Regions from separate parts of the Exiguobacterium sp. s150 genome, predicted to be linked through region 3. Evidence: predicted binding sites of a transcription regulator. Region 3 holds the regulator's gene; each other region holds the start of a gene.
The links. The regulator Rex, encoded in region 3, represses fermentation and respiration genes when NADH is low (regulators of the CRP and FNR family bind a similar motif). The targets are predictions, from matches to a motif close to TTGTGAAATATTTCACAA.
Positions count from the first base shown of each region.

Region 1 (7,798 bases), on a different contig from region 3:
CATCGCCGTCTTGAGCATCGGGTTCGCCGAACGCATCATCGGCATGATTGTCGCTCCGCTCGTGCGCACGTTCTGGCACCAGCGCGGAAACGTGATGCCGCTCTATCTCGATGCAGGCCTCTATGTCTTCTTACTCTCGATTCTCGTCTTCGAGTTTCTATTGAATATTCCAGGCGTCAATATCGCCTCTCCAATTATCGCCGTCTTTTACGCGTTCGCGTTATTTTATATCCGCTATCTGTTCAGCTTGCTCCGGTTCACGCTCAGTAAAGGCGTCCCGTCAAACTGACCCTCGACACTGCAATCGGATCTCGGTTGCAGTTTTTATTTTATTACTAATTGACAATGAGAATCGTTATCACTTATACTCGACTTGTAGCTCCCAAAAGCTTGACGCGCTCGTTCCCCAAACGCATGCGTCACGTGGATTCCCCTCCATGACACTCTTTTTGAAAGCAATGCGACAACCCCCATTTGTTGCACCCAGATTTGCCATATGAAAAAGCGAGCGGCTCTCCGACGGAGCCGCTCGCTTTTCGTTTAGGCGAATACATCTTGTTCGATTTGCTTCAACGCATAGAACGTGCCGCGCGCCTGCATCAACTCATCGAATGAACCGGTCTCGATGACGCGCCCGGCTTCCATAACGATGATTTGATCGAACGCCTCGAGCCCGTTCAGACGGTGGCTGATCATGACGAGCGTCGAAGCCTGTGCTGTGTCGAACATCTCGGCGTACACGTCCGCCTCGGTCCGCGCATCGAGCGCTGACGTCGCTTCGTCGAGTAGCCAGAGCGAGCCGTTTTTGAGTAGCGCCCGGGCAATCGCGAGCCGCTGGCGTTCCCCACCCGACAAGTTGGCGCCTTTCTCAAGCACCGGTTCATCGAGCGAGAAGCCGAGCCGGACGCTGCCGAGCGCTCTCGTCATCGCCTCGTCCGTGTGTTCACCGGCAAGCGCCAAATTGTCGCGCACCGTCCCGAAGAAGAAGTGGTTCTCTTGAAGGACGACGCTCGCATGCTCCCAAATCGACGCCTGTGCGATGTCGTCGAGTCGTGCCTCGTCGATGAAGACGTCGCCTTCGTCTGGACGGATGAAAGCGAGGAGCATTTGGAGGAGCGTCGATTTCCCCGAGCCGCTCGGCCCGACGATCGCCGTCTTCGACCCGCTCGGGAACACCGCATCGACGTCGACGAGGACGTCGCGGAACGTGTCCGGATACCGATAGTTCACACGGCTGATAGTAATCTCAGGTGCCCCTTGAAGCGAGATGTCGCGTCTTGCCGCTTCAGCTTGCTCCATTGCTTCACTCGGTGCCACGACCTCAAACAAGCGGTCGGCCGCCTGCTTGCTGTCGGCAAAGTGACCTGGGAAGACGGCCATCGGCGTCGCGTTCTCAAACGCCGTGAGCGACATCATGATGAGCATGGCGAGGAACAAGCCGTCAAGCTCTCCACCGACGACCAAGTAAGCACCAATCGCGAGCACACCCCAAGAGACAAGCAATGACGCACCGACGACGAGCGAGGAGTTGAAGAACTGGCTCGTCACATCTTCACGCTCGGCCGCCACGTAGCGGTCGCTCCGCTCCATCAAGTCTTGTTTCGTCTTTCCGAGATGTTGATGCAGCAACAAGTCACGATAGCCATACATCATCTCCGTCATCCCGCTCGACAAATCACCACGAAGCGACCGCAGTTTGCGGTCGTGTCGGGCTCGGACACGGGCACGGGCGAAGAAAGCCGGGATCAAGAAGCCGGTCACGAAGACACCGAACAAAATCCAGAGGCTGACGAAAATTGAGAAGTACGTGACGAAAAAGATGGTGCTCAAGAAGACGAGCACTAAAATAATTGGTGGATAGAAGACGCGTAAAAAGTAGTTCTGTAAGCTCTCCACGTCCCCGACGACGCGCGCGAGTAAGTCACCGCTTCGATATTTCGCGAAGATATTCGGGACGAGTGGTTCGAGCTGTCGATAAAACCGGACACGGAGCTCACTCAAAATGGTGAACGTCGCCCGGTGCGAGGCGAGTCGCTCTTGATACCGCGCGCTCGCTCGGATGACACCGAACAGTTTGATTAAGACAACGGGAATCATAAGCGCATAGAGCGGTGGTACGAGGCCGGCCCGCGCGACGAGGTATCCGCTCGCCGCGAATAAGGCGACGGCGGCAAGTCCCGCCACGTATCCAAAGAAGATGGAGAGGACGATATCCTTCTTCTCTCGCATCATCCATTTCGTGATCGTCCAAAGGGAACTCATCCTCTCACTCCTTTCTGTAACGTGAATAAGTCGGCATAAGCCGGGACATGGAGCATCTGTTCATGCGTCCCGCTCGCGACGAGCGTCCCGTTGTCCATGAACCAAATCGCATCCGCCTGCTTGATCGTATGCAGACGATGGGCGACCGTGACGAGCGTCGCGTCGCGCGACAACTCTTCGATCGAGCGGCGCACGATTTGCTCGGTCATCAAGTCGAGACCGGTCGTCGGCTCATCGAACAAGATGATGCCCGGCCGTTTCAAGAAGGCGCGGGCCAACGCGAGCCGTTGCCGCTCGCCGCCAGACAAGCCGTAGCCGCCCTCACCGAGTTCGGTGTATAGCCCGTCCGGCAAATGGCGAATCACGTCGACGAGGCCGGCCGCTTCGGCCGCGCGCATGATCGCCGCTTCGTCAGCCGCCTCGCCGAGAGCGATATTGTCAGCGAGCGTCCCAGCGAACAAGTACGGGGTCTGCGAGATATAGCCGACCGTGCCGTACCACGACGTGTCCGTGTACGAGTGGAGCGGCTCCCCGTCGACGAGGACGCGACCCGTATCGGGATTGACGAGCCCGGAAAGAAGATTTAACACCGTCGTCTTCCCTGACCCGCTCGCCCCGACCAATGCGATATGTGACCGCGCCGGAATCGTAGCGTTGAGCGGCTGCAAGGTGAAGCGACCGCCCTGATATTGGAACGACGCCTCCTCGAGTCGAAGCTCAGGGGTCCGGTTCGTCAGCACGCGCTCACCCCACACGATGCGATCATCCGGGGCGTCGAGCGCTTCAAAGATTCGATCGGCCGCACCCATGCTGCCACGTCCCGTATGGAACGCGCCACCGAGGTCTTTGATGGCCAAGTAATATTCAGGGGCCAAGACGAGAATGAGAAAGCCGGCGAAAAACGTCAAGTTCTGCCAGACGACCATTTGGAGCGCCACTTCAAGGGCGACGACACCGGTACTGAGCATCGAGATGAACTCGAGCATGAGTCCGGACAAGAACGCCGTCTTCAAGACGACCATCGTCGCGTCTCGGAAGTCGAGGCTGCTCTTCTCGATGGCTTGCGCTTCTCGCTCCGTCCGTCCATATAGCTTCAGCGTTGTCAGTCCTTGCAAGACGTCTAAAAACTTACCAGAGAACTGATTCATCTTCTCCATCTGTTGTTCCGATTTCTTCTGCGTCGCAATCCCGATGATGATGAAGAAAATCGGGATGAACGGCGCCGTCACCATCATGATGACGCCCGAGATCCAATGTTGGGTGAAGACGACGATGAGAATGAGGAGCGGAATAATCGACGTCTGAATCACTTGGGGCCAATAGTGGCTGAAGTAGGCGTCGACCTCGTCGACGGCGTCCATGTATACGCTCACTTTCTTACCGGATTGTCCCGAGAGCGACGTCTCCACCGGGTTCGACGTATAACGATCCAAGAGTTGACGTCGAAGCGACCGCTTCGCCTTCTCTGACAGGCTCGCACCGATGCGTCCCGAGACGTAACCGAACAACGCCCGGACGAGAAGCGCGACGACGAGCCAACCGAGCGCCGGAAGGACGCTTTCAAACGATTGATTTTGTAAGAAGACACGGTCGACGACGTCGACGATTAAATAGGCTTGGGCTAAAATCGACAAACCGATCATGACGGCCGCGATGACGAGGCCGATGATGTGCCGCTTTTCAGCTAACGCGAGGGCTTGCAGTCGTTTCACTGCGTTCATCCTTTCTAACAAGTCATAACATCATTTCTTTGTGATGATTCTCACTAATTATATCGCATGCATCGCTCCATAGCGAACGCTTCGCTTACGAGAGCATGCAAAAAACACCGTACGTCCGTACGGTGTCAATGCGTCGCTTGTTCAAAATATTCCGGATGCTCCGTCACGAGTTGTCGGGCATCGAATTGCAGGATGTCTTCTTTCCGTAGCCGCGACAAAATACCCGACACCGTCTCCCGTGATGTCCCGGACAGGCGTGACAGTTCGACCGTCGTGAACGGGCAGCGGATACGGACGCTGTCTGCCTCGCGCTCCCCTAAGTCTTCAATCAAGTAGTGAATCGTGTTGAGCACGCGATCCGTCGCGCTTGGCGTAATAATCTCTTGGAGACGCCGTTCATGTAAATCGAGAATCCGGTTCATCTGCCCGACGATATTCAACAGCATCGTCGCACTTCGTTTGACGAGCTGTTCGAATCGGTCCGCCGGCATATAAATGACCGTGATATCAGTAAGTGCCTCCGCGGAGTGGCGGTAGAACGTCGTGGAAAACATCCCGCTGTACGGGAACAACTGCTTCGGCTTCAAGTAGTCCGCGTATTGATACATCGCCGTCTCATGGAGGCGCTCAAGCTTGACGTAACCGTCCATGAGAAAGTAGACGCGCTCCCGCGGGTCGCCTTCCATAAACAAAATCTGTCCTTTTCGATATGTCCGTTGATAGACGTGCGGCAAAAGCGCCTCGAGTTCTCGACTCCCACACTGCTTGAACACGTCGATTTGTCTCAAGTCCTCAACCGTCCATTGCTGCGACATGTCGCATCCCTCACTTTCCACAATCGAATCGTTCCCCCTTCAATATACTAAATCGCTTTATGTAAACGCTTTCAAAACCCGACAGTTTTCTGACAAGACAAAGAGGGGACAGCCCCCTCTTCAGTCCAACATCAGTTCCATGATCGCGTCTTGGAGATTCCGCTCGAGTTCGAGCGCATGCAAATCGAACAGCCACGCCTCGAGGCGCGTTTTTGCTGCCGACATCTGATACAACCGGTCTTTCAAATCATAGGAAATCTCGGCCCGGTCGAGGAAACGGTACAACCGATCGAGGCGGTGGTCGTTACTCGTCAAGTCGACCGGGAGTTCGACGGTCATGTCGCGGTCAACTTCTCCGAGCTCGAGACGGAGCGTCTGTGTCTCCTGCTTGTACGCACCTTCGGCTTTGACGCCACGAACGAGGAGCGTCATCGTACGCCCTTCCGGCAAGACCGTCGCATCTCCAGACAGACGAATGTCGAGGCGGCGGGCTTCCCAGTCGAGTGTGAACGTCGTCTCAGCATACGCGCCGGTCTCATAAGAACGGTCCGTCCCATTGTCCTCATAAAGCGTGAACGTGTTCGAGGCCCCCGGGAAGATGAGCACTTCTAATTCGTCCGGGTTGTCCGTGTCGTTCCGCCCAGAATGGTGCGGGGCCATCGGGATGATGGCTCCCGCCTTCGCGAACACGGCCTGTTCGTCTATTCCCCGGAACACACGGACCGACTTGTCACCCGCATAACGATGTCCGGTGAAGAAGTCGAACCAATCGCCTTTCGGTAACCAGACGTTCGAGGCGGCGACGTGTAGCGCCTTGTTCATCGGCTCGACAATCGGCGCGACAATCAGTTCACTGCCGAAATAATATTCGTTCGGCACGTCATACGCCGCGTCCTCATCCGGATGTTCATAATACATCGGCAAGATGAGCGGGGTCGCCTCCATATGGTTACGCCAGTTCATCGTATATAAGTACGGGATGAGCTGGTGACGTAGGCGCAGGAACGACTGCATCGAGCGTTCGGCCTCTAATCCAAAACGCCACGGTTCTTTGCCGTTGAAGATGCTGAACGTCGAATGAAGGCGCATGATGGGACTGAACACCCCGAACGCGACCCAACGCGCGGCGAGTTCGTCGTCTTTCGCCCCGCGATAATGGCCACCGATGTCATGGCTCCACCAACCATAGCCGATGTTCGAGGCCGTCGCGGTGAAATACGGTTGGAATGCGAGCGACGCCCATGAGATGAGCGTGTCTCCGGAAAAACCGATTGGATAACGATGGCTTCCCGGCCCTGCGTACCGTGAGAAGATGAGCGGACGGTTCCCGTCTCGGGCGATATCGACGGCGTGGTAATGGTTTAGCATCCAGAGCGGGTCGAGTCCTTCCATCTTCGAGGTCGAGCCTTGTTGCCAATCGATCCACCAAAAGTCGACCCCGTCGGCTTCATGCGGGTGATGCATCTGTTCGAAATACGCTTGGATGAACCGTTTATTTGAAAAGTCGAACGGGATTCGATCACCGGTCGCCGGGTCGACCCCCATCGCCTCGGCCATCGATTCGTATTGGTCCTCGAAGGCGCGCACCCCATCAGCCGGATGGAGGTTCAACGTGACGAGGAGATGTTCCTCTTTCAACCATTTCAAGAAACCTTTCGGGTCCGGGAACAAGTTTCGGTTCCACGAGTATCCGGTCCAACCGCTCCCGTACTCCTCCGGTATGTCGGTGACGTGCCAGTCCATGTCGATGACGCTGACCGAAAATGGGATGTCCTCCGTCTTGAAGCGACGCATGAGCGCCTTGTATTCCGTCTCGTCGTAGCGCCAATATCGGCTCCACCAGTTCCCTAGCGCTTTTCTCGGCAGCAACGGGGTCGGACCGGTCAGCTGATAAAAATCTCGGAGCGCACGCCGATACTCGTGACCGTAACCGAAATAATACAAGTCATGGACGTCTTTACGGCGTGGCTCGACGAAGCGGTCGTCCGTCATGATGAATGATGTCGAATCGTCAATAACGGCGTAGCCTTGTTTTGAGACGATCCCTTCATCGAGTTCGACCGCGCCGTCGACATGGTCGAGCGTCCGGGCCGTCCCTTTGAGCGTCCGTTTTGGCCCGTTGAACGTGTAGCGACTGTAATACGTACTGAAGTTCCCTTTCACATCGACATAGAGTGTGTTTGGTGCGAACGGGCCTTTCGTATAGTACAAGTGGACGTGGTCGGTGATGATTTGCAGTTCGTGCTCGTCTTCGATGACCCGAAAATCTGGGACGTCGAAGTCGCGATTCCAGACGACTTGGGTCGGTCGGTCCTCAAAAACACCATCTGCCGCGTACTCCATACGAATCAATTGGCTCGTGAGCACGGTGAAGCGATAACAGCTTCCCTGCACGACGGCTCGTTCATCCGCTTTCGGTTTCATCTGCTTCGAATAGACGTGATCCTGTTCAAATAAGCGCATAGGTTCGAGCGTTGCCGCTCTTCGTCACTCCCTCTCTGTTTGTGCAAACGTTTACACCAAAAATGATACCAATGTCAGTTTCGACATACAATCTTCCTTCCCGATGTCTCTGTTTCGAAAACGACAGGATGTGGGTGCACAAAAAACCGTGACCCGGGTCGGCCACGGTTAATCGATTATTGTTTTAGCGTCGCCGCCATGCGAACACGCGTCCCGATTCGGCCTCGCACCGCCTCATTGACCTGATCGAGCGATGTGATGACGGCAAGGCGCCCTTCCCCCGTCTCCGCGAATTGGAGGGCGGCGCGAACTTTTGGCAACATGCTACCGGGCGCGAACTGCCCTTCCGCGATATACGTCTCGAGTTGTTGTTTCGTCGTCTCTTCGAGCGCCGTTTGGTCCGGCGTCCCAAAATGGACATAGACGTGATCCACCGCTGTCAAGATGAGGAGCATGTCGGCCTCGACGAGCTCGGCCAATTTTGCGGCGGCAAAGTCTTTATCGATGACGGCCTCGACACCGACATAACCGTCCGGT
Region 1 covers NZ_JACSMC010000011.1:37,672-45,469, forward strand. The annotation lists gene KNP76_RS07425 (hypothetical protein) at 1-289, shown strand, start outside; gene cydC (thiol reductant ABC exporter subunit CydC) at 541-2,262, opposite strand; gene cydD (thiol reductant ABC exporter subunit CydD) at 2,259-3,983, opposite strand; gene KNP76_RS07440 (Crp/Fnr family transcriptional regulator) at 4,109-4,798, opposite strand; gene KNP76_RS07445 (glycoside hydrolase family 31 protein) at 4,919-7,261, opposite strand; gene arcC (carbamate kinase) at 7,438-7,798, opposite strand, start outside.
Region 1: the regulator Rex is predicted to act here: its motif matches at 4,013-4,030, upstream of cydD (thiol reductant ABC exporter subunit CydD).

Region 2 (7,798 bases), on a different contig from region 3:
GACTTGTCCACATGTGGATAATCCGATTCCACACTTCATTCCACTACTTATCCACAGGAGGCCTTTATGATTCGTTATCCCCAACTGACCGGCAGAACGGTCGGTGTCACGGCGCCCTCATCCGGCATCCCGACCGAACTTCACCATCTACTCCATGAAGCGGAGAAGACGTTCAACCGTCATGGTTTCACGTTACGCTTCCAGCCGTCGAGTTGGACGCAGTCAAACGCCAAGTCGGCGCCTGCCGACGTCCGCGCGAGTGAGCTGACGTCGTTGTTTCAAGACGAGACGATCGATTTGATTATCCCGCCGTGGGGCGGGACGCTATTGATTGAAATTCTAGACCGTATCGCTTGGGACGCGCTACCGGCGAAATGGATGCTCGGTTATTCCGACGTCAGCTTATTTCTATTCGTCTATACGTTAAAAACCGGCATCGCCTCAGCGCATGGGACGAACCTCGTCGACCTTCGCGGCGAGGAGTGGGACGAGACGAGTTCACGTTGGCTCGATGTCGTCTCGGCAAAAGAAGGCGAGACCGTCATTCAACGCGCTTCGGAGCATTATCAAAAGGAATGGCAACACGGGAACCCGACTCCGCACATCTATCATTTGACCGAGACGACCGAATGGAAAGCGATGGGCGGCACCGAGGCGACAGGGCGACTGCTCGGCGGTTGCATCGACGTCTTGTTGCATACAATCGGCACGCCTTATGGCGACATCCACACGTTCCAACGCGAGCATTTGAACGGGGAGCCGATTCTTTGGTACTTCGAGAACGCTGAGTTCGACGTCCCTGCACTCAAACGGACCCTCCTTCAAATGAAGTGGGCCGGTTGGTTCGATCATACGAGCGGAATTTTGTTCGGCCGAAGCGAGGCGCAACAACCGATCCAAGGCTATACGGCCGAAGACGTCTACGCCGAGCTTCAAGACATGCTCGACGTACCCGTCATCTATGACATCGACTGCGGGCACGTGCCGCCACAACTGACGCTCGTCAATGGCGCGCACGCCTCGATTCAAGTCGAGGATGGGAAAGGAACACTCATTCAAACGTTCAAGGGCTGAGTCATCAGCCCTTGATTTTTTTCATCATCGAAGTAAGGTGGCTCCGGAAACGACCTTCCGGGAATAAACCGACTTCTCGTTCAATCAACGGTATCCACTCATCCCCACAACCGTGACTCGTTCCAATTAACAATCCCTCGAAGTAAATGGCTTGGTCGACAAAACCATGCTTCGCCCACTGATCATGGTGCTCCAACAGCTTCAAAAACGACTTCCGAGCTACTTCTGTCTCACCGGTCAGTGCGAAATAAACACCTTTACTCATCTCGAATGCGGCAATGAACTCTTCATTCCCCGCTAATAATTGGTCCATAACCGAAATTTGCTGTTTTAGAAGGTCTGTTTTCCGATAATCAATTGCGTAGAGCGCCTCGGTCATCGCGACACGTATTTTCATTGATACATCCCCTGTAAAGGCAGTGTATTGCTTCGCTTTCTCTAGCGCACTTAAGACTAAATCCTCATCTTTTAAATACAGGGCACATATCGCGATGACACGATATACATCGTCCACACGATAGTATATCTTTGTCCGTGTCATATAATCGAGTGTATCTTCAAGACGACGAATCGCACCTGGCAAATCATCGTCATACAACATATTCCGGAACACCATCAACATACTGAACTCAACACGCGTCTTCGTTTTCATGCTCCTCAAATCAATCAATTCAAGCATATCAATGCGCTCAATCGCCTCGTCAAAACGATTCCACATAAGCAGATAAAAGGCTTGGCTGATGCGCGCCATAATCAGTTCCTCTTTCTCCTCGAACCGCTCAAACACCGCAATTGCCCGATCGTATAGCTCAAGCAGTTTTTGTTGCTCTCCATTATTGAACATCGTGTCCGCGAATAAAGTATAAGCTTTCCCTTGCCATACCGAGTTCATCTCGTCTTCTAAATAAGGACGAAGCGCTTGTTGGACGTCTTCATCTTTCCATGATTGGAGCGTCCCTTGTGTCGATTCAATCTCCTCGACGATTTTCTGTAAATCTGCTTCTCGCGCATCGACAAGCAGCGACTGTACCGGCACGTCTAGTCGCTTCGCAATCTCGCGTAGGCTGCGCATCGACGCCTCCGCCTTGCCGTTCTCAATCATACTGAGCATCGATTTCGTGATGATGCCTTCTGCGAGCTGGCTTTGGGTCAACTTTTTTTCTTTCCGTAACGCTTTAATCTGTTGTCCAATCATAGAGCACCTCTTTAAAAAAGTTAAATTAAATTGAACTTTATAGTAAAGGAGAATGATTCTGATGAACACATCACCAAACTTGTACGTCTTGTTGCTCGGGAAATTCATGTCGCTGTTCGCTTCGAGCCTGTTCACGTTCGTCGCCGGCTTGACCGTCCTGACGACGTCAGGCTCCGGACTCCAGTTCGCGCTCGTCCTTCTTTTTGGCACGTTGCCCCGCGTCCTGTTATCCCCGCTCGCCGGTGTCTATGCCGATAAACTGAACCGCAAGCGTGTCATCATCACGATGGAATCGTTGAGCGCGGCCTTGTTCTTTCTCGCAGGCGCTGCGAGTCTCGTTTGGACGTTCGGCGTCCCTGTCTTCTTGATTATCACATGTCTGCTCTCTATCGTCTCGACTTTCTTGTCGGTCACGCTGTCGAGTTCGATTCCTTTTCTTTTTGATAAAGACGAACTGCAACGTGCCAACTCGCTCATTCAAAGCGTCGTCTCGATCTCGAGTATCGGTACACCACTGTTGGCCGGGGCGTTGTTCCTCCTTCTACCGATCTCAGCGTTTCTGTTCAGCTCGTCACTGCTCTTTATCATCGCAGCTCTCTTCGCCTCCCGGCTCACCTTTCAATCATATGAAAAAACTTCCGCCGATCATTCGACGTGGGAAGACGTCCGTTCCGGTTTCCGCTATTTGAAACGGCAGCGCGTGCTGTGGACGTTGACCGTCCTTGCCGCACTGCTCAACTTTTTCTTCGTCGCTTCACAAGTGTTATTTCCGATTGTCGCCTTGCAAGAAATCGGAACGAGCCCGCTCCAGTTCGGTTTATTAGAAAGCATGTTCGCCGTCGGCTTTTTAGTCGCCTCGCTCGCCCATGCATTACCGATATTTGCGATCAAGTATCGCCTCGCGACAGTCCGAACGTCGCTCATCGTCATGAGTTGCCTCTTTATCGCACCGGCCGTGCCCGTTTATTTTGACTTCTCGATTACACCGGCCATCGTTTTTTTAACAGCTTTCACGCTGTTCAGCGGCTTTTTCATCATCCGGGTCAACATTCCGATGCAACTGTATTTACAAACGAATACAGAACCGAGCTACCTCGGTCGGGTCATCGGTGTGCTCGAATCACTCGCGATGGGCATCACGCCGCTCGGTTTCATCTTGTTCGGCGCCTTGAGTGAATGGGTATCGGTCACTTTCCTCTATACAGTCTGCATGGTCTGCCTGCTATCGATCACGCTGCTTGCGATGTATCGGATCCGTCACGACATCGCTGCCGAAAAAGCAGCTGTGTCAGCAGACGCGGAAAGTGCATGAACGCCAAAAGACATCGAACCGCTCAGTTCGATGTCTTCTCTGTTGAAGGTAAAATTCGTTTTTCGAGTAGGAACGGTCCGAACGGGATGACCGACGCCATGACCGCGAGGACGAGCACTTTGAAACTCCAGCGGAAGCGCCACGCCATGTAGACGGCAGCCGCGACGTACGCGACGAACAAGAATCCGTGCGCCGCACCGACGATGCTGACGGCGAGCGGCATACCCGCTAAATACTTGAGCGGCATCGCGATAAACAATAACAATAAGAACGACATGCCTTCCGTATATCCGAGCCATTTAAACTGTGTAGCGTTCATTTCTGTTCTCCTTTGCAATCCATGCTATGTTCATCGTAGCCGAACAACGAACGGTTTGTCACAGGAGAATGTCAGAAAGTCGTCACGCTATTTGACGATTTGGTGAACGATGCATGACTTTCGTTTCAACGAACTTGCGAAGGAACAACCCGTCGATCCCGATTTTCCCAGCGTTGTAACCGGCGACGAGGATGAGGACCGAAACGATGAGCATCGTCGGGTTCGTGCTGACCGTACCTGAGAGCAAGAACGCCATGTTCATGACGAGACCGAAGAAAGCGGCGCTACGAGTCAACGCTCCGAGCAAGAGGCCAAGACCGACCAAAAACTCACCATACGGGATCAAGATGTCAAACAACGCTGCGTTCGGAATCGCGAAGCCTTCGAGGAAGGCGGCCCACCAACCGGCCACCGCCGGATGGTCGCCCGTCGCGAGCGACGCTGCGTTTTGAAGATAGCCACCAGATGCGAAGTCGCCTGTGATTTTTCCCCACCCGGCCGTGAGCCAGTGATAACCGAGCCAAATCCGAAGTACGGTCAAGATGCCGGTCGCGATGTTGTGGTTTTGCCAAAACTTTGTGAACATGATAATACCTCCTTGTTATGTGGAATGATGACTTATATGTGATTACATTCACAATATACCACTCATGTTCAGTTTTTCACATACGTTATGACAATCGTTCACCGTTCGTCCATATGTGTGTCATAAGTCAGTCACTTTTTGGAAATTCCACAAAAAAGACGCCCGTTTGGACGTCACGTCGACCTTTATAACTGAACTTCTTGCGGTGGTTGCCCTTTCTTATTCATGACCCGCATCGATTGTGGCGTCACTTTCAAGATGACAAGTTTCGGATCATCCGGACCGTCGAACCAACCTTCGAGCTTCTCGTTCCACACTTTTTCTTTCATCGACTCGTCGTCCGACACGGTCGTCTCCCCTAAAATCTCTAAATACGTATCGCCGACACCGTCGCCATCGTAACCGATTAAAATATGTGTATACGGATTGTTTTTCAACTCGTCGACTTTATCTGTGTCTTTCGAGGTCGCGGTATAGAGCGTCAATTCATCGTGGAAAAATGTCATGTAGCGGCTATGCGGCTTTCCTTTATAGACAGTCGCCATCGTCCCTACGTTGCTGTGATTCAAAATATCTTTTGCCGTTTGCAATGCATCCATTTCGAATACCCTCCTTGTGATTGTCACTCGTATACTCTTCCCCGGAGGCACGCGATTAAACACAAAAAAACCTGCCCGCAGATGCGGACAGGTTGTAAAATTCCTTAAAGTTAAGGAAGATTAGATTTTTTCAACGTTAGAAGCTTGTGGTCCACGAGCTCCGTCAGTGATTTCGAAAGTTACTGCTTGGCCTTCTTCAAGTGTCTTGAAGCCGTCGCCTTGGATTGCTGAGAAGTGTACGAATACGTCGTCTCCGCCTTCCATTTCGATGAAGCCATAACCTTTTTCTGAGTTAAACCATTTTACTTTACCTGTGTTCATAATGAACCCTCCTGAAATAAACGCTGAGCGTTATAGTAGTGCCTTACTAGAAAAAACTGACCAAAAAAAAGCACAAACCTCTGGGATTATCTTAAAACGAAAAATAATCCAAAGCGTTTGTGAATTATGTTTCCAGCTATTCTTAATTAAGCACATACGTAATATACCACGGACAAATGCTTCTGTCTACTAAATACTTCGGTTTGCTAAAAACACTTCGAAATCGGGTACAGTCAGAGGGAAGTCATCACGAGGAGGAGACAGACCATGGAGGCCATTAATCGATCGAATCCCCACGCCACGATTCGCGCCAACTCTGCTTATGCGGAGGAATCTTTATGGACGGATACGCTCGCTTGGCATGAAGCGACTCGCCGCGAGTCCTATCCGCATCAACATCATACCGAACCGTCACGTCTTCCATTGACCGAACGAATCGTACCGGTGACGAACGCCCTTCCCCTCGAAGTGGCAGACGATATGGTGCGTCCCGTTTGGATGAGACGACTGGACGCGGAATATTTGAATCTGACACAAGCAACGACACACCAAGTCGATGTGACCGAGTACGGGGCCGTCGGGGACGGGAGGACCGACTGCACGCTCGCCTTCCGGCTCGCCCTTCGTTCAAATCGGCGCGTCCACGTACCAGCCGGGACGTACGTCGTCCGAGGGATTCGAATGCCATCGAACTGCGTACTCGTAGGGGCCGGACAGGACAAGACCGTGATTAAGCTCGCCGACGGGGCCCCGAAACATCGACGTCTACTCCGGAATGCGACACCGTTCCGTGGCAACCACCATATCGAAGTCGCCCATCTCACGCTCGATTGGAACGTCGATCGCCTCGGCGACGTCGAACGGACGTCGAGCGGCGATACGGCGTCGAGTGCGTTGACGTTCGCCCATGTCACGTTCGGCTGGATTCACCATGTGACGGCGAAGAATGCCGGCTTGCACGCGTTCGACATCACGGCGCCCCACTACCACTATCTCGGGGACGGCCTACGGGCGGCGAACGGGAGCCGTTACGTTTGGCTCGACCGATGCGAGGCGACCCATTACGGGGACGATGGGATCACGACCCATCACAGCGACGCCATCTATATCACGAACTGTTATTGCCACCACCCGCACGGTCGAACGCACACGGCCGGTTTTTCGAATTCGAACGGGATTGAGGTCGATGACGGCTCACGTCACGTCGTCCTCGTCAATAATTTGACCGAAGGCTGTTTCGGCGGGATCGAGGTGAAGGCGCACGCCACGTCCTCGGCCGCCCATGACGTCCACATTTTCGGGCACGTGTCGTATCACGACAACCGTTCGTATAACTTCCGCCACATCGGCCACCATTTGGCGGACGACCCGGACTCGAAGACGGCCCGGTTCCTCTCCGGGACGAACCTCGTCTCCATTGAACCGGTCCGGTCCGGCTTATACGAAAAGTCCTCGCCTCGCAGTCTCGTCATCTCCGCTTATCAAGATGTGTTCATCAACGGGTTCACCGCACTCGGAGACACGGCATACGACTACGAGGCCCAACCGGCACTCGCGATTCAATACAAATCGCGTAACGTGCGTTTGAAGCGGATCACGGCGAGCGGATTCACATCGGCCCGTGCCGACATCGAACTGTTCGGCGGGGCGAACCATACGGACCGTGTCTCGATTGAAGACGTGTCCTGCCGTCACTCGGCTCCGATCGCCATTAAAATCGGAGGACGGCTTTCGACGGTCTCGCTTCATCGAATCGAGGGCGAACAAAAAGGAGGAGATGCACTCATCTCCTCCCAAAGTCCACTCGACACCCACGACGTGTTCGCTTACGGATTCTCAGAACGGGTGCGGAGCGACGCTTGAGCCGATTCGACGAGCTCGTCGAGCATCGCTTCGTCCAAATTGAGCGAACTTACTGTTTGTTTCGCCATCATCCGGACGATCGCCTTGTCGAGGAAGCCCATGCGTTCAAAGTCATACCCGCTGCCCACGACTTCGACGAAATAGGCATGCGCCCGTAACGCGTCCCGATAAGCCGCTTCAAGTTCCCGTTTGCGTTCCGCGGCGGTCGGGGTGCCGGCACACAAATAGAGTCCGAGCGGGCGTTTCAACAGTTCCGACTCGTTGATGTGAAGCCAAGCGGTCATCTCGTCTTGGATTTTCCCCATTCGGATTGAGCTGCCGACGATGACGTGATCCACGCCCGCCCAGTCTACGTCAGGCCGTTCGACCACATCCTGAACGTGGACGTCCCCCGGTAATCGGTCCGCCAATAGACGTGCGACCTTTTCGCTCGTCCCGTAGCGGCTTGAATAGGTGATCAATGTCTTCATCTCGTTTCCCCATTTCGGTCAGGTCATAGTATCCTATTCCCGAAAGAACGCGCGAGACG
Region 2 covers NZ_JACSMC010000017.1:136-7,933, reverse strand. The annotation lists gene KNP76_RS09415 (winged helix-turn-helix transcriptional regulator) at 1-2, shown strand, start outside; gene KNP76_RS09410 (S66 family peptidase) at 67-1,074, shown strand; gene KNP76_RS09405 (helix-turn-helix domain-containing protein) at 1,079-2,269, opposite strand; gene KNP76_RS09400 (MFS transporter) at 2,331-3,581, shown strand; gene KNP76_RS09395 (DUF3817 domain-containing protein) at 3,604-3,900, opposite strand; gene KNP76_RS09390 (DoxX family membrane protein) at 3,983-4,486, opposite strand; gene KNP76_RS09385 (pyridoxamine 5'-phosphate oxidase family protein) at 4,672-5,085, opposite strand; gene KNP76_RS09380 (cold-shock protein) at 5,206-5,406, opposite strand; gene KNP76_RS09375 (glycoside hydrolase family 55 protein) at 5,674-7,269, shown strand; gene KNP76_RS09370 (flavodoxin domain-containing protein) at 7,233-7,739, opposite strand.
Region 2: the regulator Rex is predicted to act here: its motif matches at 4,523-4,540, upstream of KNP76_RS09390 (DoxX family membrane protein).

Region 3 (7,798 bases):
CATGCTCAGCCCTTTCTCATTCGTCGCTTCATAATAGAGTGGATAATCTTGGACGACGGTCGCCATCCCGATCATCGCGTAATGGTTCGTATTTTCGCCCATCCGTCTGAAGTTGAACGGATAATGTCGAGGCGTGATCGTCACTTGTTCGTGATAGGACACGTTCAGGTCTAAGTTTCTGCCGAAGTAGTGGGCGTGCGGCGCATACGTGATTGCGGTACACATAATTAGACTCCTTCCATTCCAATGCAAACAGTAACAACACTCTTTGGTCTATTCACGTTATGCGATGACTTAAACCACAGTCCCTCACACAGAAAAGACCGGTCAGGCTTTCTCCTCACCGGTCTTCATGTCCCTCTGTATGCTTTTGGAGACTTCTTCTATAACACGATAAACCCGACCGTCAACAGTCCGTACATGAAACCGAGCACGATGACACTGATGGCGATCGTTTTATACTGCGGGTACTTATGTAAGACGACCGCCCCAGCGATGACGTGGATGAACGCGACGATGAACGTCAAAATGGCAAAACCCATAGCTGTCTTCCTTCCTGACCAATCGTTTTCTAGAAAATCCTCAATACTCACAACCCCATTCTATCAAAGATTACTTGAAAGACCGAGACGAATTCGCCTCGGTCTGTTTTAGAAACTATTTTCTTTCAAGTAAAACGCAAAGTTCCGATGTTTCCGCTCTTTCGTCGCATAATGGATCCATAGCCACGCGAGCGACTCGAGCTCACGCGCGAGCTTCAAGTGTCTGAGCGTATGGGCATCAAAGCCGATCTTCGCAGCGAGGTCTTGCACGGCCCGGACCGACTCCTGTTCGTCGCCGGCGATGAACATCATCGATTTGTTCGGGTTCTCTAGGTTCTCGACACCCGTCTGGTTGAACGCCTTGACGATGCGGACGTGCGGGGCGAGCTCTTGCAGATGCTCGGCCCCCGATTTTCCTTCCGGCCGCTCGATGGCGTCAAACTCTTTAGCGATCGGATTCGTCACGTCGATGACGATTTTGTCGTCTAAGTCACGTAGCGATTGAATCAAGTCGACGGCGGCCGCGAACGGCGTCGTCAATAAGAGGATTTGCGCGTTCGACGCCACGTCTTGGAGCGACATCGTCCCCTCGCGCTCCGAACGCGTCCCATACAACACTTCATATCCGACGTCCTCGAACTTGCGTCCGAGCGTCCGACCGACTTTCCCTGCTCCTAATATCCCAATCTTCATATACAACTCCCCTTCACAGTTCTTCGTCTGTCCGTGTCACCGTGCCACCGAGTTCGGCGGCGAGCCCATCGAGCACCGAATGATCAAACTCCTCCCCGATACCCATCACACCGGTCTGTCCCGGCTCGATGTTGCCGACGGTCCGTTTGAACGTCTCTTGAATGCTTTGGACGTGCTTCAAATCTTTCGTCCCGCCAATGAGTCCGCCCGTTAGCGTCCCGAATAAAATCCCGAACGGTCCTCCGAGAATCCCGACGGCCATTCCAATCAAGGCACCTTTCGTCGACTTGTTCGTCGATGTCAGTTGGACGGCATCTTCGAACGAGAACGCCCCATTGTCTTCACGCTTGATGACGACGAGCTGTTCGAACCCGATTAGCCCTTCGGCGTGATACTTCTTCAACTTACTGAACGCTTGATACGAGACCGACTCCTCTGGAAACGTGAACGTGACGATGTGGTACGACTGCTTTTCCTTCTTCGCCATATCGGCTCCTCCTTTTAAAGGACCAGGTGACACATGCTTTCTCTTAACCCTTCCCCGGCTTCAGACGAAAAAAAACCTGTGACAATCGTACACGGCCAGCAGGTTTACATGGTAAAATTTACATAAAATATGTGAGATAGGAGCCACGCCTATGCAACGTCCGCTTCGAAAATCTGCCACGAACCGCTCACTCTCGGGTGTGTGTGGCGGCATCGCTGAATACTTTGACTTGTCTCCGCTCGGTGTACGTCTGCTCTTTTTAATCGTGCCGGGGAACGTCCTCATCTACATGATTCTCGCCAACTCGATGAAGGACGCTCCACGCTACCTATAAAAAAACTCGGAAGCCGCGGCTCCCGAGTTTTTTTATGCGTTGACTTTATCTTTCATCGCCGCGAGCGCCCCACTGTTGATGAAGTGCCATGGCTTGTTGTAGTGCGGTTGGAAGAAGAAGTCGACATAGGCGAGCTCTTCGACCGTCATCTCGTTTTGGATGGCGAGCGACAACGTGTTGACCGCTTGCGTCATGTCCGCTTTCGAGAGCACTTGTCCGCCGACGACACGATGTGTGCCGACCTCGTAGACAAGCTTGAACTGGACTTTTTCAGCCGTCGGCATGAATTCAGGACGATAGGCGTCCTCGACGACGACGCTCTCGACGTCGAGGCCGAACAAGGCGGCCGCTTCTTCCGTGAGACCTGACGAGGCGATATTCCAATCGTAGAGGCGAAGACCTGAAGTCCCTTGCGTCCCTTGATAACGGACACGCGGTGCGATCAAGTTCTCGGCGACGAGCGTCCCCATGCGGACGGCGTTCGTCGCGAGCGGGATGTAGGCGTGCGTGCGCGCCGGGTTGTAGTAGACGGCACAGCTGTCCCCTGCTGCGAAGACGTCCGGGTTGCTCGTGCGCATATATTCGTCGACGATGATGGCGCCGTTGCCAAGCATGTCGACTTGGCCTTCGAGGAGGCCCGTGTTCGGACGGAACCCGACACAGAGGATGACGAGGTCGGCCTCGAACTCGCCTTTATCGGTCACGACGTGCGTGACGTTTCCGTCTGTCCCACGGAACGCTTCGACCGTCTGGCCGAGCTCGAGGTCGATTCCTCGTGCCGTCATATCCGCTTCAAGTTGGTCGGTGAACGACTTGTCAAGATACTTGTTCAAGATGCGGTCGGCACTATCGATGAACGTGACGTGTTTGCCGTACACTTCGAACGCCTCGACGAGTTCGACACCGATATAACCGGCACCGATGACGGCGATGTTCGTCGCGTCTTTTGCCCGCTCGATGATGCGTTGGGCGTGGCCATAGTTTTTGCAGAGCTCAATCCCAGTCATCTCGATGCCAGGAAGCGTCGGGACGATCGGCCATGAACCAGTCGTGACGATCAAACGATCGAACGTGTCATACACTTCTTCCCCGGTGTCGAGGTTTTTCGCATGGACCGTCTTCGCTTCCGTGTCGATATTCAACACGTCGTGCTTCATGCGCATTGTCGCACCGAGTTCTTCGAGCTCAGTCGGTGACGCGTAGAAGAGCTCTTCCGCACGTTTGACGACACCGCCGACGTGGAGGGCGATCCCACATGAGAGGAAGCTGACGTTGTCGTTCCGCTCATACACCGTGATGTCGAGATTGTCGTGCTTGGCGAGTAATCCTTTGACTGCTGCTGTTCCTGCGTGTGTACATCCGATGACTGCGATTTTCATATGGTTGTCTCTCCTTTGAGTGTTAGGCAAGTTAGTGTTTGTGATAAATATCACATTTACTTTCTGAAATTAGTGTACTATTTCACAAGACAGTTTGACAATACCTTTGCTCAACTTTTCACGTAATTATGTCGAAAATTTGAACGCTCGTTGTGACACGAAAAAACCATCCTGTGATCAGGATGGTCAAGAGGATAGGCGTCGCTGTTTGACCCAAAGATAGGTGGCGACGCCGATATAAAGAATGAGCCCGAAGGCGTATAGACTGAATCCGATCAAGCTCCATCCCATCCCGTCCCAGCCACGGATGAAGACGAGACCAATCAAGAACAGTGTATAGCCGATTCCCCCGAGAAAGAGCGGAAACGTCAGTCTTCGCTTACGTGACGACCGTAAAAAATGAAGTGCGCAGATAAGTAAGGCCGTCGTCAAGACGCCGACTGCGATGAGCGCATCCCCGTAATATTCCCACATGACCTGTCCTCCCTGAATCGTTGATGGTCTCCTTATCTTACCACGGTGACGTCACACTTACTCGTTCAAAAAAAGCATCGCGTCCAAGAACGCGATGCTCACTTCTCATTCATCTGTTTCATCAAATCCATCTGTTCTTTCACTTGCGCTTCCTTCTCACGTCTGAGCACCCCGCGATACGTGACGCGTGAAATCGACAAGCTGATTTCATACAGGAAGAAGAGCGGTAGCGACACCATGAGGTGCGACGTCAAGTCAGGTGGCGTGATGAACGCCGCGATGACGAACAACGCGAAGTAGGCGTACTTCCGAATCTTTGATAAGAAAGACGGCGTCACGACCCCGATACGCGTCAAAAACATCGTCACGACCGGCAGTTGGAACAAGAGGCCGAACGGGATCGTGAGTTGCAAGAGGAACGTGAAGTAGTTCGACGCCCCGATGATTTGCGTCAGCCCGAGGTCTTGCCCGAGGTTCGTCGAGATGTCGAGGACGAGCGGGAACAACCAATAGTAGGCGAACGCGAGACCGACGAGGAACAAGATGAAGATGATTGGGATATAGGCGAGCGTCCCTCTCCGCTCTTTCGGATGCAGACCAGGTGCGACAAACGCCCACAGTTGATACAGTAGAAACGGACTGGCCGCGACGAGACCGATGACGAGCGCCAAATTCAAATAAATCATGAGCGGGTCCGCGACCCCAAAGGCGTTCAGCTCTAGTCCTCGTTCGACGAGGTCCGCCTGTAGATAGGCGAGCACGTATTTGACACTCGGCAAAGCGGCCAAAAAGAAGGCAAAGACGACAAATGCCGACAGCATCAGTCGTCTCCGCAGCTCTGTCAAGTGGTCGGACAGCGCCCGCTCTTGATCAGGTTGATGGTTCATGATTACTGCTCTTTCTTCTCAGAATCTTTCTTGTCTTTTTCATCATGTTCGTTCATCATACCGCTCGTGGCATTTTTGAATTCACGGAGCGTCTGGCCGGCCGCACGGCCGAACTCAGGCAACTTCTTCGGCCCGAAGATGATGAGCGCGATAATCGCGATAATGAAGAGACTTGCTCCCCCCGGAATCCCGACGACGAGTGACGATGCTAGTAATTCCATTATTGATGGACCCCCTCAGCAGATGGATAGTGTTGCATAAAGTAAATGAGCGACTGGAGTTCGATCGACAAGTCGATATGATGGACGCGGACCGTGTCCGGCACCGTAAGTCGAGCCGGCGTGAAGTTCAAAATCCCTTTGATGCCAAAGCGGACCAAGTCATCGGCGACCGGCTGCGCATAGGCGGACGGGACCGTGAGGATGGCGACATCGATTTTGTTTTGCTTCATGATCTGTTCCATCTCATCGACGTGATGAATCGGGACACCGGACATCGTCGTGCCGACTTTTGTCTCATCTGCATCGAACCCGACGACGATATGTGTGTTATTGTTTTTAAGGAAGTTATAGTTGACGAAAGCTGTCCCGAGATGACCGACCCCGACCAAGGCGACGTTCGTGATTTCGTCCTGGTTCAACGTCTTTCGGAAAAAGTCTAACAGATACTGTACGTTATAGCCATATCCCTTTTTACCGAGCGCACCGAAGTACGAAAAGTCGCGGCGAATCGTCGCCGAATCGACCTTGACCGCCTCACTCAGTTCGGCAGAAGAGACACGTTGTTTGCCTGATGAATGCAGGCTTTGGATAAACCGATAATATAGTGGCAACCGTTTGGCTGTCGCTTGCGGAATCTTTGGTTCGTTTTGACTCAACGGAAAGAGCCTCCTTTTTACGACACGTTACACACGAATCTGATTTCATACACCTTGATTGTAAACGAATTCACATGACCACTCAACGAATATACCTGAAAAGACTAAAAAATACAGTATACTAAATACAGAGAAAGGGGTTTTTTCACTTGATCCTATTGCAAGTCAACAACTTATCGAAATCATTCGGCGTCGAGCCGATTTTAGAGAACGTCAAACTCGAGATTCAAGAAGGTGAACGTGTCGCCCTCGTCGGCCGGAACGGTGCCGGCAAGTCGACGCTCCTCAAAGTCATCGCCGGGGAATATAACTACGACTCAGGCGACATCATGAAGCCAAAAGACGTCACGATCGGCTACCTCGCCCAAGACTCCGGGCTAGAATCGAGCGAGACGATCTGGAACGAAATGCTCACCGTCTTCACCGATTTAATCGAGCAAGAACAAACGCTCCGACGGATGGAGCAAGACATGGGCAGTGAACGCATCTTGAACGATGCGGACGCCTATGAACGGCTCCTCGCCGCGTATGACGAGGAACAACATACGTTCAAGGATCGGGGCGGCTATCAATATGAAGCGACGATTCGCTCGGTGCTACACGGGATGCGGTTCTATCCGGACGACTTCGAGCGTCAAATCGACACGCTTTCGGGTGGGCAACGAACGCGTCTCGCCTTGGCGAAGATGCTCCTCCAGAGCCCGGACCTCCTCATCTTGGACGAGCCGACGAACCACTTGGACATCGAGACGCTCGCGTGGCTCGAGAAGTACTTGAGCGGCTATAAAGGCGCCGTCCTCATCGTCTCCCACGACCGCTACTTCCTCGACCGGGTCGTCTCGGTCGTCTATGAGCTGTCGCGTCATCGGAGCCGTCGCTTCGTCGGCAACTATACGAAGTACCTCGAACAAAAAGCCGCCATCTATGAGCAAGAGAAGAAGCAGTTCGAGTCACAACAAGAAGAGATCGCCAAGATGCAAGACTTCATCCAACGTAACATCGCCCGCGCGACGACGACGAAGCGTGCCCAGAGCGTCCGGAAGCGACTCGAGAAGGTCGACCGGATGGATGCACCGGACGGCGACGAACGCAGCGCCGTCCTCTCGTTCACGATCAAACGCCAGAGCGGGAATGATGTGTTGAGCGGAAGCGACCTCGCCATCGGCTATGAGGAACCAATCGCTCAAAACCTGCGCTTCCAGCTGCAGCGCGGCGAATCGGTCGCCCTCGTCGGCCCGAACGGGGTCGGCAAGTCGACGCTTTTGAAAGTGTTGACGAAACAACAGCCGGCGCTCACCGGCGACATCCGTTACGGTACCGGCGTCGAGATCGGCTACTACGACCAGGAGCAACAGAATCTGTCTGATAAGAACCGCGTCATCGACGAGATTTGGAACGACTGGCCGCTCATGCGCGAGCAAGACGTACGGAGCCTGCTCGGCCAGTTCCTCTTCAGTGGGGACGACGTCATGAAACGTGTCCACGAACTGTCAGGCGGTGAACGGGCCCGCTTGACGCTCGCAAAGCTGAAGCTCGAGCAGCCGAACTTGCTCATCTTGGACGAGCCGACGAACCACTTGGACCTCGACTCGAAGATGATTCTCGAGAACGCGCTCCTCGACTATCCCGGCACCATCCTGTTCGTCTCGCACGATCGGTACTTCATCGACCGGCTCGCCACGCGGGTCCTCGAGATCACGCCGAACGGGATCGACGAGTACCTCGGTGATTACTCGTACTACGTCGAGAAGAAAGAAGAACTCGAAGAACTGGCCCGGCTCGCACGCGTTGAGACGAAACAAGTCGTCGTCAAAAAGCAACGGGCCGACAAGGAACAACAACGTGAGGAGCGTCGAATGAAACAGCGCATCGAAGAGATCGAGCTCACGATTGAACAGCACGAGGCGCGCCTCGAAGAGATTGAACAGCTCCTTTGCGAGCCGGACGTCTTCAACGACTTCGCGCGGGCACAGGAGCTATCGAGCGAGTCCGACGCGACGAAAGAGTCAATCACGGCACTGTATGCGGAATGGGAGGAGCTCCATTCATGATGCGGTCCCGTGCGCTGCGGATCGACTGGTTGCATGCGTTTTTGACCGGTCTCGCCTTCATCGTGCCGACCGGG
Region 3 covers NZ_JACSMC010000014.1:7,187-14,984, reverse strand. The annotation lists gene bsh (choloylglycine hydrolase) at 1-225, opposite strand, end outside; gene KNP76_RS08465 (hypothetical protein) at 384-542, opposite strand; gene KNP76_RS08460 (NADPH-dependent F420 reductase) at 651-1,235, opposite strand; gene KNP76_RS08455 (hypothetical protein) at 1,249-1,722, opposite strand; gene KNP76_RS08450 (PspC domain-containing protein) at 1,874-2,056, shown strand; gene KNP76_RS08445 (FAD-dependent oxidoreductase) at 2,089-3,435, opposite strand; gene KNP76_RS08440 (YesK family protein) at 3,622-3,909, opposite strand; gene tatC (twin-arginine translocase subunit TatC) at 4,008-4,796, opposite strand; gene tatA (twin-arginine translocase TatA/TatE family subunit) at 4,799-5,017, opposite strand; gene KNP76_RS08425 (redox-sensing transcriptional repressor Rex) at 5,017-5,673, opposite strand; gene KNP76_RS08420 (ABC-F family ATP-binding cassette domain-containing protein) at 5,823-7,724, shown strand; gene KNP76_RS08415 (hypothetical protein) at 7,721-7,798, shown strand, end outside.

Region 4 (7,798 bases), on a different contig from region 3:
CGTTCCGGACCATTCGACGTTCCCGACTCACTTCACGATTGAACAGTGTGAGGCGTTCATGCGCGACTTTTATCCGAAGTTCGATTCGAAACTGTTCGCCCGTCTCGTCGACGAGTTCAAGCTGTTCCCGGAAGACAAGTTGAACGAGCTGTCGAAAGGGACGCTCGCGAAAGTGAATTTGGCGCTCGGCATCGCGCAAGATCCGGACTACTTATTGCTCGACGAGCCGTTCTCGGGCATCGACGTGTTCTCGAAAGAACAAATCGTCGCGTTATTCTCGAGTGATGTGATGGAAGACCGCGGCGTGCTGATTACGACGCACGAGATTGACGATATCGAATATTTGGTCGACAAGGCCGTCATGTTGAACCGGGGACGAATCGTCCGCGAGTTCGATGTCGAGGACGTCCGCTTCATACATGGGAAGTCGATCGTTGATGTCATGAGAGAGGAGTACGGGGCATGAACGTGTTGAAACTAATCGGATGGGAAGTCGAACGGGTGACGAAACCATACCTCATCTTGATTTCACTGCTCGTCGTCACACAGTTCGCATGGCTCGGCTATTTCTTATGGAGCGAGACAGCGCTGTATGAAGAGATTCGCCGTACCGGGACGCCGGATTACGTGTTGACGTTCGGGAACTACATTGGGGGCACTCCGTTCATCTTGTCGATTGGATTTGCCGTCGCGGCGATGCTCTTGTATAGCTTTTGGATTTGGTATCGTGATTTCCAAGGCCGCGGCACGTTCATGATGCGCTTGTTGCTCATACCGCAACAACGGATGCTCGTCTTTGTTGCGAAGCTCGCGACAATGACCTTGATGGTGCTCGGACTCTTATCGGTTCAATGGATCGCCCTTAAGCTTCAGTACATATCGTTCACCGAATGGTTCGATTCGCAAATGATTCCGGTGCGTGGAACGTTCGAACATGCGATTCGCTCGGATGGAACGCTGTATGTCATGTATCCGGCCTCACTCGTCAACTTTCTGATTCATCAAATGCTCGTCGTGCTCGTCATCTTGTTCATCTTCACGTTCGTGTTGATGGAGCGGAGTCTCTGGCAACGTACATTATGGGCGCCAATCCTCGCGATGCTGATGCTCGGGATGCTGATCGTCGTTCCTGTGACGGTGTTCTTCTTTTTAGAAAACCGGTTGTTCATGGATGAGATGGTGTTTGTGGTTATCCTCGGTTTGATTGGATGGGTGTCTGCAACAATCTGGATTGGTCGTCGCTACTTGACGAAAAAACTAAGTGTGTGAGGTGAGTAGATGAAACGATTATGGAATGTAGCCGTGCTCGGTGCGATTGTGCTCATCGGTCTTGGGACGTTTGCTTTCGATATGCGGGACACGAAAGCCGAGTGGGAGTTGGCCGTCACGTCGAATCCGGACCTTTGGGAAGAGCAAACGATTAGTTTATTTTCTGGCACAGAAGAAGAAGGTACGACGGAACGATTTATATTGACGACCGATGGGAGTCGTGTGACGACCAATTTGAATTATATCGAAGAAGCGTTGGCATATGATGACGAGATTGACTCGTCCGTGCGCAGGTTTTATCGACAGCTCTCGGGTCTAACGTTCGTGCAATCCATTCGGACACCTGATGGCTATATCGGGGTTGGCCAGAATGGTAACACGGAGATTGCGGTATTCCGATTGAACGGAGAAGACGTGACCAAACAAGTCTTCGGGAAAGACGTCAGTGGTTCGTCGGAACTCATGGATAGCCCTTGGGCTGGAATGTTCGTTCGTGAAGGAAACATACACGTCATTTACCGAGACGGGTACGGGGAAAATCCAGTCACGAAAATCGCCATGCTCGATGAAGGCGACAAACAAATCAAGATTGAAACCGTCGAGCTTCAAGATGAGGCCGTTTCATCTGTGACCGGTACGTCGTGGGCCTTCCGTCCTTATATGGCGACGATTGCGCCCGACAACCGATTCATTCCGGTTGGTATGACTGAACAGACATCGGTTACCGAAAACGGAGAAACGTATTTGAGTGAGCAAGAAAAGATGGGGATTCATGCATACGATGTTGATACGAAGCAAGTGGTCGAATTGACGCCGGACGGAGACATGTGGAATGCGACCGTCTATGAAGACCAATTGATTGCCTTACAAGAAGACGGAACCGAACTCGTCGTCGACTTGAAGACAGGGAAGCAATCGACGCGGCCAGTTATCGATGGTTCGGTCGGCACGACGTCATACGTCGACGACCAACTGTATCATGCTCGTCCGACGAAAGAAGGGGCCGTCATCGACGTCTATCAAGATGGAAAAGCCATCTCGAGCGCTGTCGTGAAAGCGACGAACAATGCGGCGAAAGCGTTAGTGTCCGACACGGAATATTATGTACAATAACAAATAACCGAGAGGCGGCCGCCTCTCGGTTATTTTGATGGTTTCGGGATGATGACCCCTTCTTCTAAATCGAGCAACAAATCGATCAGCTCCGCACAAAATTCGGGGAACTGGTCGAGGAACGCACCTGGGCCGACCTCGTCCGTGAAGTCGATGTATAAATCCGATACGTTGCCGGCCATCTTCGCCGGGAGGGCGAGAAACGCCGATCCGAAACGCCAGCTGCCGCGAATGTCGAGCAGTTTCCCGAGCATGATGTCACCGACTTCACGTTTTTCAGGGAGGTTGACGCGATACGTCTCCTTCGTCTCCCAGTCGCGAAGACCGTCCTCGGTCACTTCAAAGACTGAACAGCGCGGGACGGCGAGTCCGCGGAGCGCGTGATACAGGGCCGGGGACATGTCCGCCTTATGGTCCGCTAAATAGCGACCGTGCGGCGTCATCCCGTCCTCGTCCGTCTCAAAGAAGACGGCCCAATCGATGAATAGGTCGCGGAACAGTTCGGCGTCTTTCAAATGCCATGTGCCTTCCGAGGCGATTTCTTGAATATAGTTTGTCCATTGCGTGCTCCGTGCGAGTGCCGCTTGCTCATATAATTTCTTCAGCTCGGCCAGCAATTCGGACTCTTCCACAAGCAATGGGAATGGAATCACTTTCCGGTCTTTTTTCATCGACGTGGTCCTCGCTTGTTCGCAGGGCGCTTGATGACTTTCGGTTTGTCTTCGATGCGTTTCTCGATGACGTCACCGCGGTAAATCTCGAGCTCCTTCAATTCGACGCCGAGTTGACGGGCGAACGCCTTCAAGTGCTTCAAGTCCTCATCGGTCACGAGTGAGAGCACAGTCCCGGCCGCGTTTCCACGAGCCGTCCGGCCCGAGCGGTGAATGAAGTCGTCAATCGATTCGGGCAAGTCGAAATGGACGACGTGCGTCACTTCTTCGATGTCGAGGCCGCGAGCGGCAAGGCCCGTCGTGATGAGGAGCGGGTACTCGCCTTTGCGGAATTCACGGAGCGTCTCGACGCGTTCCCGTTTGCCTTTTAAGCTGTCGAGCATGCGATAGTTCACGTTCATCTTCTCGAGCTCTCCTTTTAAAGGCGGCAAGAACGAGCGGTTGTTGATGAAGGCGAGCGCTTTGACACCGTCGACGTGAGACAGACGGCGGAGTAGCTCCGGCTTGTAGCGGCGTGTCGTCAACATGTAGCCGAACGTCACTTGGTTATTCACGGCCCGCTCGATTTTAATGTGAGCCGGTTCATTCAAGAACGGTGCGGCCCAGGCGTTCAACGAATCCGTCAACGTCGCTGACACGAGCGCGATTTGGCGATTTGCTGCCGTATGCTTGATGATTCGCTCCGCGGTCTCGGTCAACCCGCTGTCGATGATTTGATCCGCTTCATCGAGAATGACCGTATGCGTCTCATGCAACTTCAATTTCTTCTTTTCAATCAATTCGACGAGACGTCCCGGCGTCCCGACGATCAAATGCGGTTTTTTCTTCAATCGGTCGATTTGACGCTTCAGCTCAACCCCACCGATGAACGAGGCGATGCGGACATCACCTTTCTCCGTGAAGCGTTGGGCGACGTTTTGAATCTGCATGACGAGTTCTCGTGTCGGGGCGACGATGACGACTTGGATGCGTTCGTTCGTCGGGTCGATTTTCTCGATTGCCGGTAACAAATAGGCGAGCGTCTTCCCGGTGCCGGTCGGCGCCTCGATGGTCACGTCTTTGCCGTCAAGCAAGAGCGGGAACGCTTCTGCTTGGACCGGCATTGGTTCAGTGAAGCCGAGGCGCTCCCAGGCTTCATTAATAAATGGTTTTGTAAAGTTCATATCAGTTCTCCTTATCGTTGGGCAAAAACAAAGGAAGCATAAGCGCTCCCTGTCTCAAATATAACGAACATGTTCGGTGTCGCCGTCAAATGACGAGCGCAGTGTCTGGGTATACGTTTGGCCGTCTTCGATGAGCGAAATGTGCACATCGATTCCGTCGGCTGTCCGTTCGATGCCTTCGAGCGTGAACCCTTGGTAGACGCGGTACTGTAACTCCGTCACCAACTGCTCATACGGTTTTAACTCGGGATGCGTCGCGACGACATCAATCGGTCGTGAGACGAGCGCGACGAGTAAGCTGTCTCGATAATCGATGAAATCTTCGTTTTCGATGTCATCATCGAAGCGAATCCAAAATCCTGCATCTTCAAATTCTGTAATGAATCCGTCACGCGATTCTCCGGCTGAATCGACTTTAAGTGAAATTCGATCACCGACTTTCAAGTCGTGCTCAGGTGTCAATGGTTCATACGTCATGGGAAGAACCCCTTCCTCTTCTACAATGTTCTGCCTTCATTGTGTCTGAAATGCGTCAAAAATTCAAGTTCTATCCCTGAAGTGTGAGGGACATCACACCTAAATCTGTATACTTCGTCACAGAAAGCAAAGAGGAGTACAGATGACGCCGAAGACTTGCAACCATGGGCATCATCTGTTTCAAATTTGAGTGATGGCCTAGTATAACAGATAGTGAAGCGCTTACAAACGGCGAGGCGTATCAACGTTCATTAGATTGTTACAACATTCACAAGTTCGTAATACATCTTGTTCACTTTTTCACGTACACTCATATTATAGAAAGCAGGCAGTTATCTCAACCTATGAGGAGTGACCAACCATGGCAACCGAAATCAAATCAGCGTGGTCAGGATTTGTTCCTGGTCAATGGACGACGGAAGTGAACGTCGGGGAGTTTATTCGATTGAACCGGCACGAGTATACGGGAGACGATCGTTTCTTGGCAGGGCCGACGGAGGCGACGGATCGTCTTTGGGCACATGTGATGGAATTGACGAAACAAGAGCGAGAACGTGGCGGGGTTTGGGATGTCGATCAACATACGCCATCGACCATCATCTCGCACGGACCAGGATACTTAGACAAAGCGTTAGAGAAAGTCGTCGGCGTTCAGACGGATGAGCCGTTCAAACGCTCAATCCACCCGAACGGCGGGATTCGGATGGTCGATGCGGCACTCGAATCGTACGGGTTCGAGCCGGATCCGCAGATCACCAAAATTTATTCGGACATTCGGAAGACGCATAACCAAGGTGTCTTCGATGCGTACACGCCTGAAATGCGTGCGGCTCGGAAATCGGGGATCATTACGGGTCTTCCTGATGCATACGGACGCGGACGCATTATAGGAGACTATCGTCGCGTCGCTCTTTATGGTGTCGACTTCTTGATGGCTGAACGGAAGAAAGATTTGGCGAAGCGTGGTGGCTTCTTGTCTGAAGCCGATATTCGGACACGCGAAGAAATGTCGGAACAGCTCCGGGCGCTCCAAGAATTGAAACAGCTCGGTACGGCGTACGGGTTTGACCTCGGCCGTCCGGCGGAAAATACACAAGAGGCGTATCAATGGGTGTACCTTGCTTATCTCGCAGCCGTCAAAGAACAAAACGGGGCCGCCATGTCACTCGGACGCGTTTCGACGTTCCTCGACGTCTATGCAGAGCGTGACATCGAAGCTGGTCGTTTGACGGAGTCGGATGTCCAAGAAATCGTTGATCACTTCATTATGAAGCTTCGAATCGTCAAGTTTTTACGGACACCAGACTATAACGAACTGTTCTCCGGTGACCCGACATGGGTGACCGAGTCAATCGGTGGCATGAGTGAAGACGGTCGCTCGAACGTGACGAAGAGCTCGTTCCGCTTCCTCCATTCGCTCTCAAACCTCGGCCCGGCTCCTGAGCCGAACTTGACGGTGCTCTGGTCAACGAGATTGCCAGAAGGGTTCAAACAATACTGCGCGAAGATGTCGATTGAGACGTCGGCTATCCAATATGAAAACGATGATCTCATGCTTCCGACGTTCGGTGACGATTATGGCATCGCCTGCTGTGTGTCGCCGATGAAAATCGGGAAACAGATGCAGTTCTTCGGCGCTCGCGCCAACATGGCGAAAGCACTCCTCTATAGCATGAACGGGGGACGCGATGAGAAGAGCGGCGACCAGATCGCACCGGCTTGGGAGATGAACACGGAAGACGTCCTCACGTACGAAAAAGTGTACGCTGACTTCGACCGGACGCTCGATTGGCTCGCTGAACTATATGTCAACACGCTCAACGTCATCCATTTCATGCACGACAAATACGCGTACGAACGTATCGAGATGGCGCTCCACGACCCTGAGATTTTACGGACGATGGCATGCGGCATCGCCGGCCTCTCGGTCACAGCCGACAGCCTGTCAGCCATCAAATATGCGACCGTGAAACCGGTCCGAAACGAACAAGGCATCGCCGTCGACTTCGAGACAGAAGGCGACTTCCCTAAATTCGGCAACAACGACGACCGTGTCGATGCGATCGCCGTCGAACTCGTTGAATCGTTCATGGAAAAAGTACGCAAGCATAAAACGTACCGTGATGCGCTCCATACGCAGTCGGTCTTGACGATCACATCAAACGTCGTCTACGGCAAGAAGACAGGGAACACACCAGACGGACGTCGCGCCGGCGAACCGTTCGCACCAGGTGCGAACCCGATGCACGGCCGGGATACGAAAGGGGCAGCCGCGTCGCTCTCATCAGTCGCGAAACTCCCGTTCGAACACGCGCAAGACGGTATCTCCTACACGTTCTCGATCGTCCCGAAAGCGCTCGGTAAAGAAGAAGTGGCACGTGAACTCAACTTGGCGGCACTCCTTGACGGTTATATGGGCGGGGCACATAAAGGCCATCACTTGAACGTCAACGTCTTCAACCGTGAGACGTTGCTCGATGCGATGGAGCATCCGGAAGAATATCCACAGCTCACGATCCGTGTCTCAGGTTACGCGGTCAACTTCATCAAGTTGACACGCGAGCAACAGATCGACGTCATCAACCGGACGTTCCACGGTTCACTGTAAACAAAGGCTTGGCGGCCTTCACTCGAGGGCCGCTCATTCGTTAGGAGGTCATTTCGATGACAATGGGATATGTACACTCGGTCGAATCGTTTGGAACCGTTGACGGCCCGGGAATTCGTTTTATCGTCTTTTTACAAGGTTGTGCGCTGCGTTGCCTCTATTGCCATAACGCTGATACGTGGGATTTCAAAAAGAATAACCATCGTTCGGCCGAGGATGTCATTCAAGAAGCGCTCAGCTATCGTCCGTTCATGGAAGCGTCAAAAGGCGGCATCACGATTTCTGGGGGCGACCCGCTCGCGCAGCCAGAGTTTTTAGAGGCGCTGTTGCGTGAAGCGAAGAAACACGGGCTCCATACGACACTCGACACGTCAGGTGCACTCCGTCCCCCTAACTTGGACGCGATTTTGGACCATACCGATCTCGTCTTGCTTGATATTAAACATATCGACGATGACATGTGTAAGAAACTGACAGGACGGAGCAACGTCAACACG
Region 4 covers NZ_JACSMC010000008.1:9,600-17,397, forward strand. The annotation lists gene KNP76_RS05995 (ABC transporter ATP-binding protein) at 1-466, shown strand, start outside; gene KNP76_RS06000 (hypothetical protein) at 463-1,269, shown strand; gene KNP76_RS06005 (hypothetical protein) at 1,279-2,382, shown strand; gene KNP76_RS06010 (hypothetical protein) at 2,412-3,053, opposite strand; gene KNP76_RS06015 (DEAD/DEAH box helicase) at 3,050-4,216, opposite strand; gene KNP76_RS06020 (hypothetical protein) at 4,271-4,693, opposite strand; gene pflB (formate C-acetyltransferase) at 5,055-7,301, shown strand; gene pflA (pyruvate formate-lyase-activating protein) at 7,358-7,798, shown strand, end outside.
Region 4: the regulator Rex is predicted to act here: its motif matches at 4,950-4,967, upstream of pflB (formate C-acetyltransferase).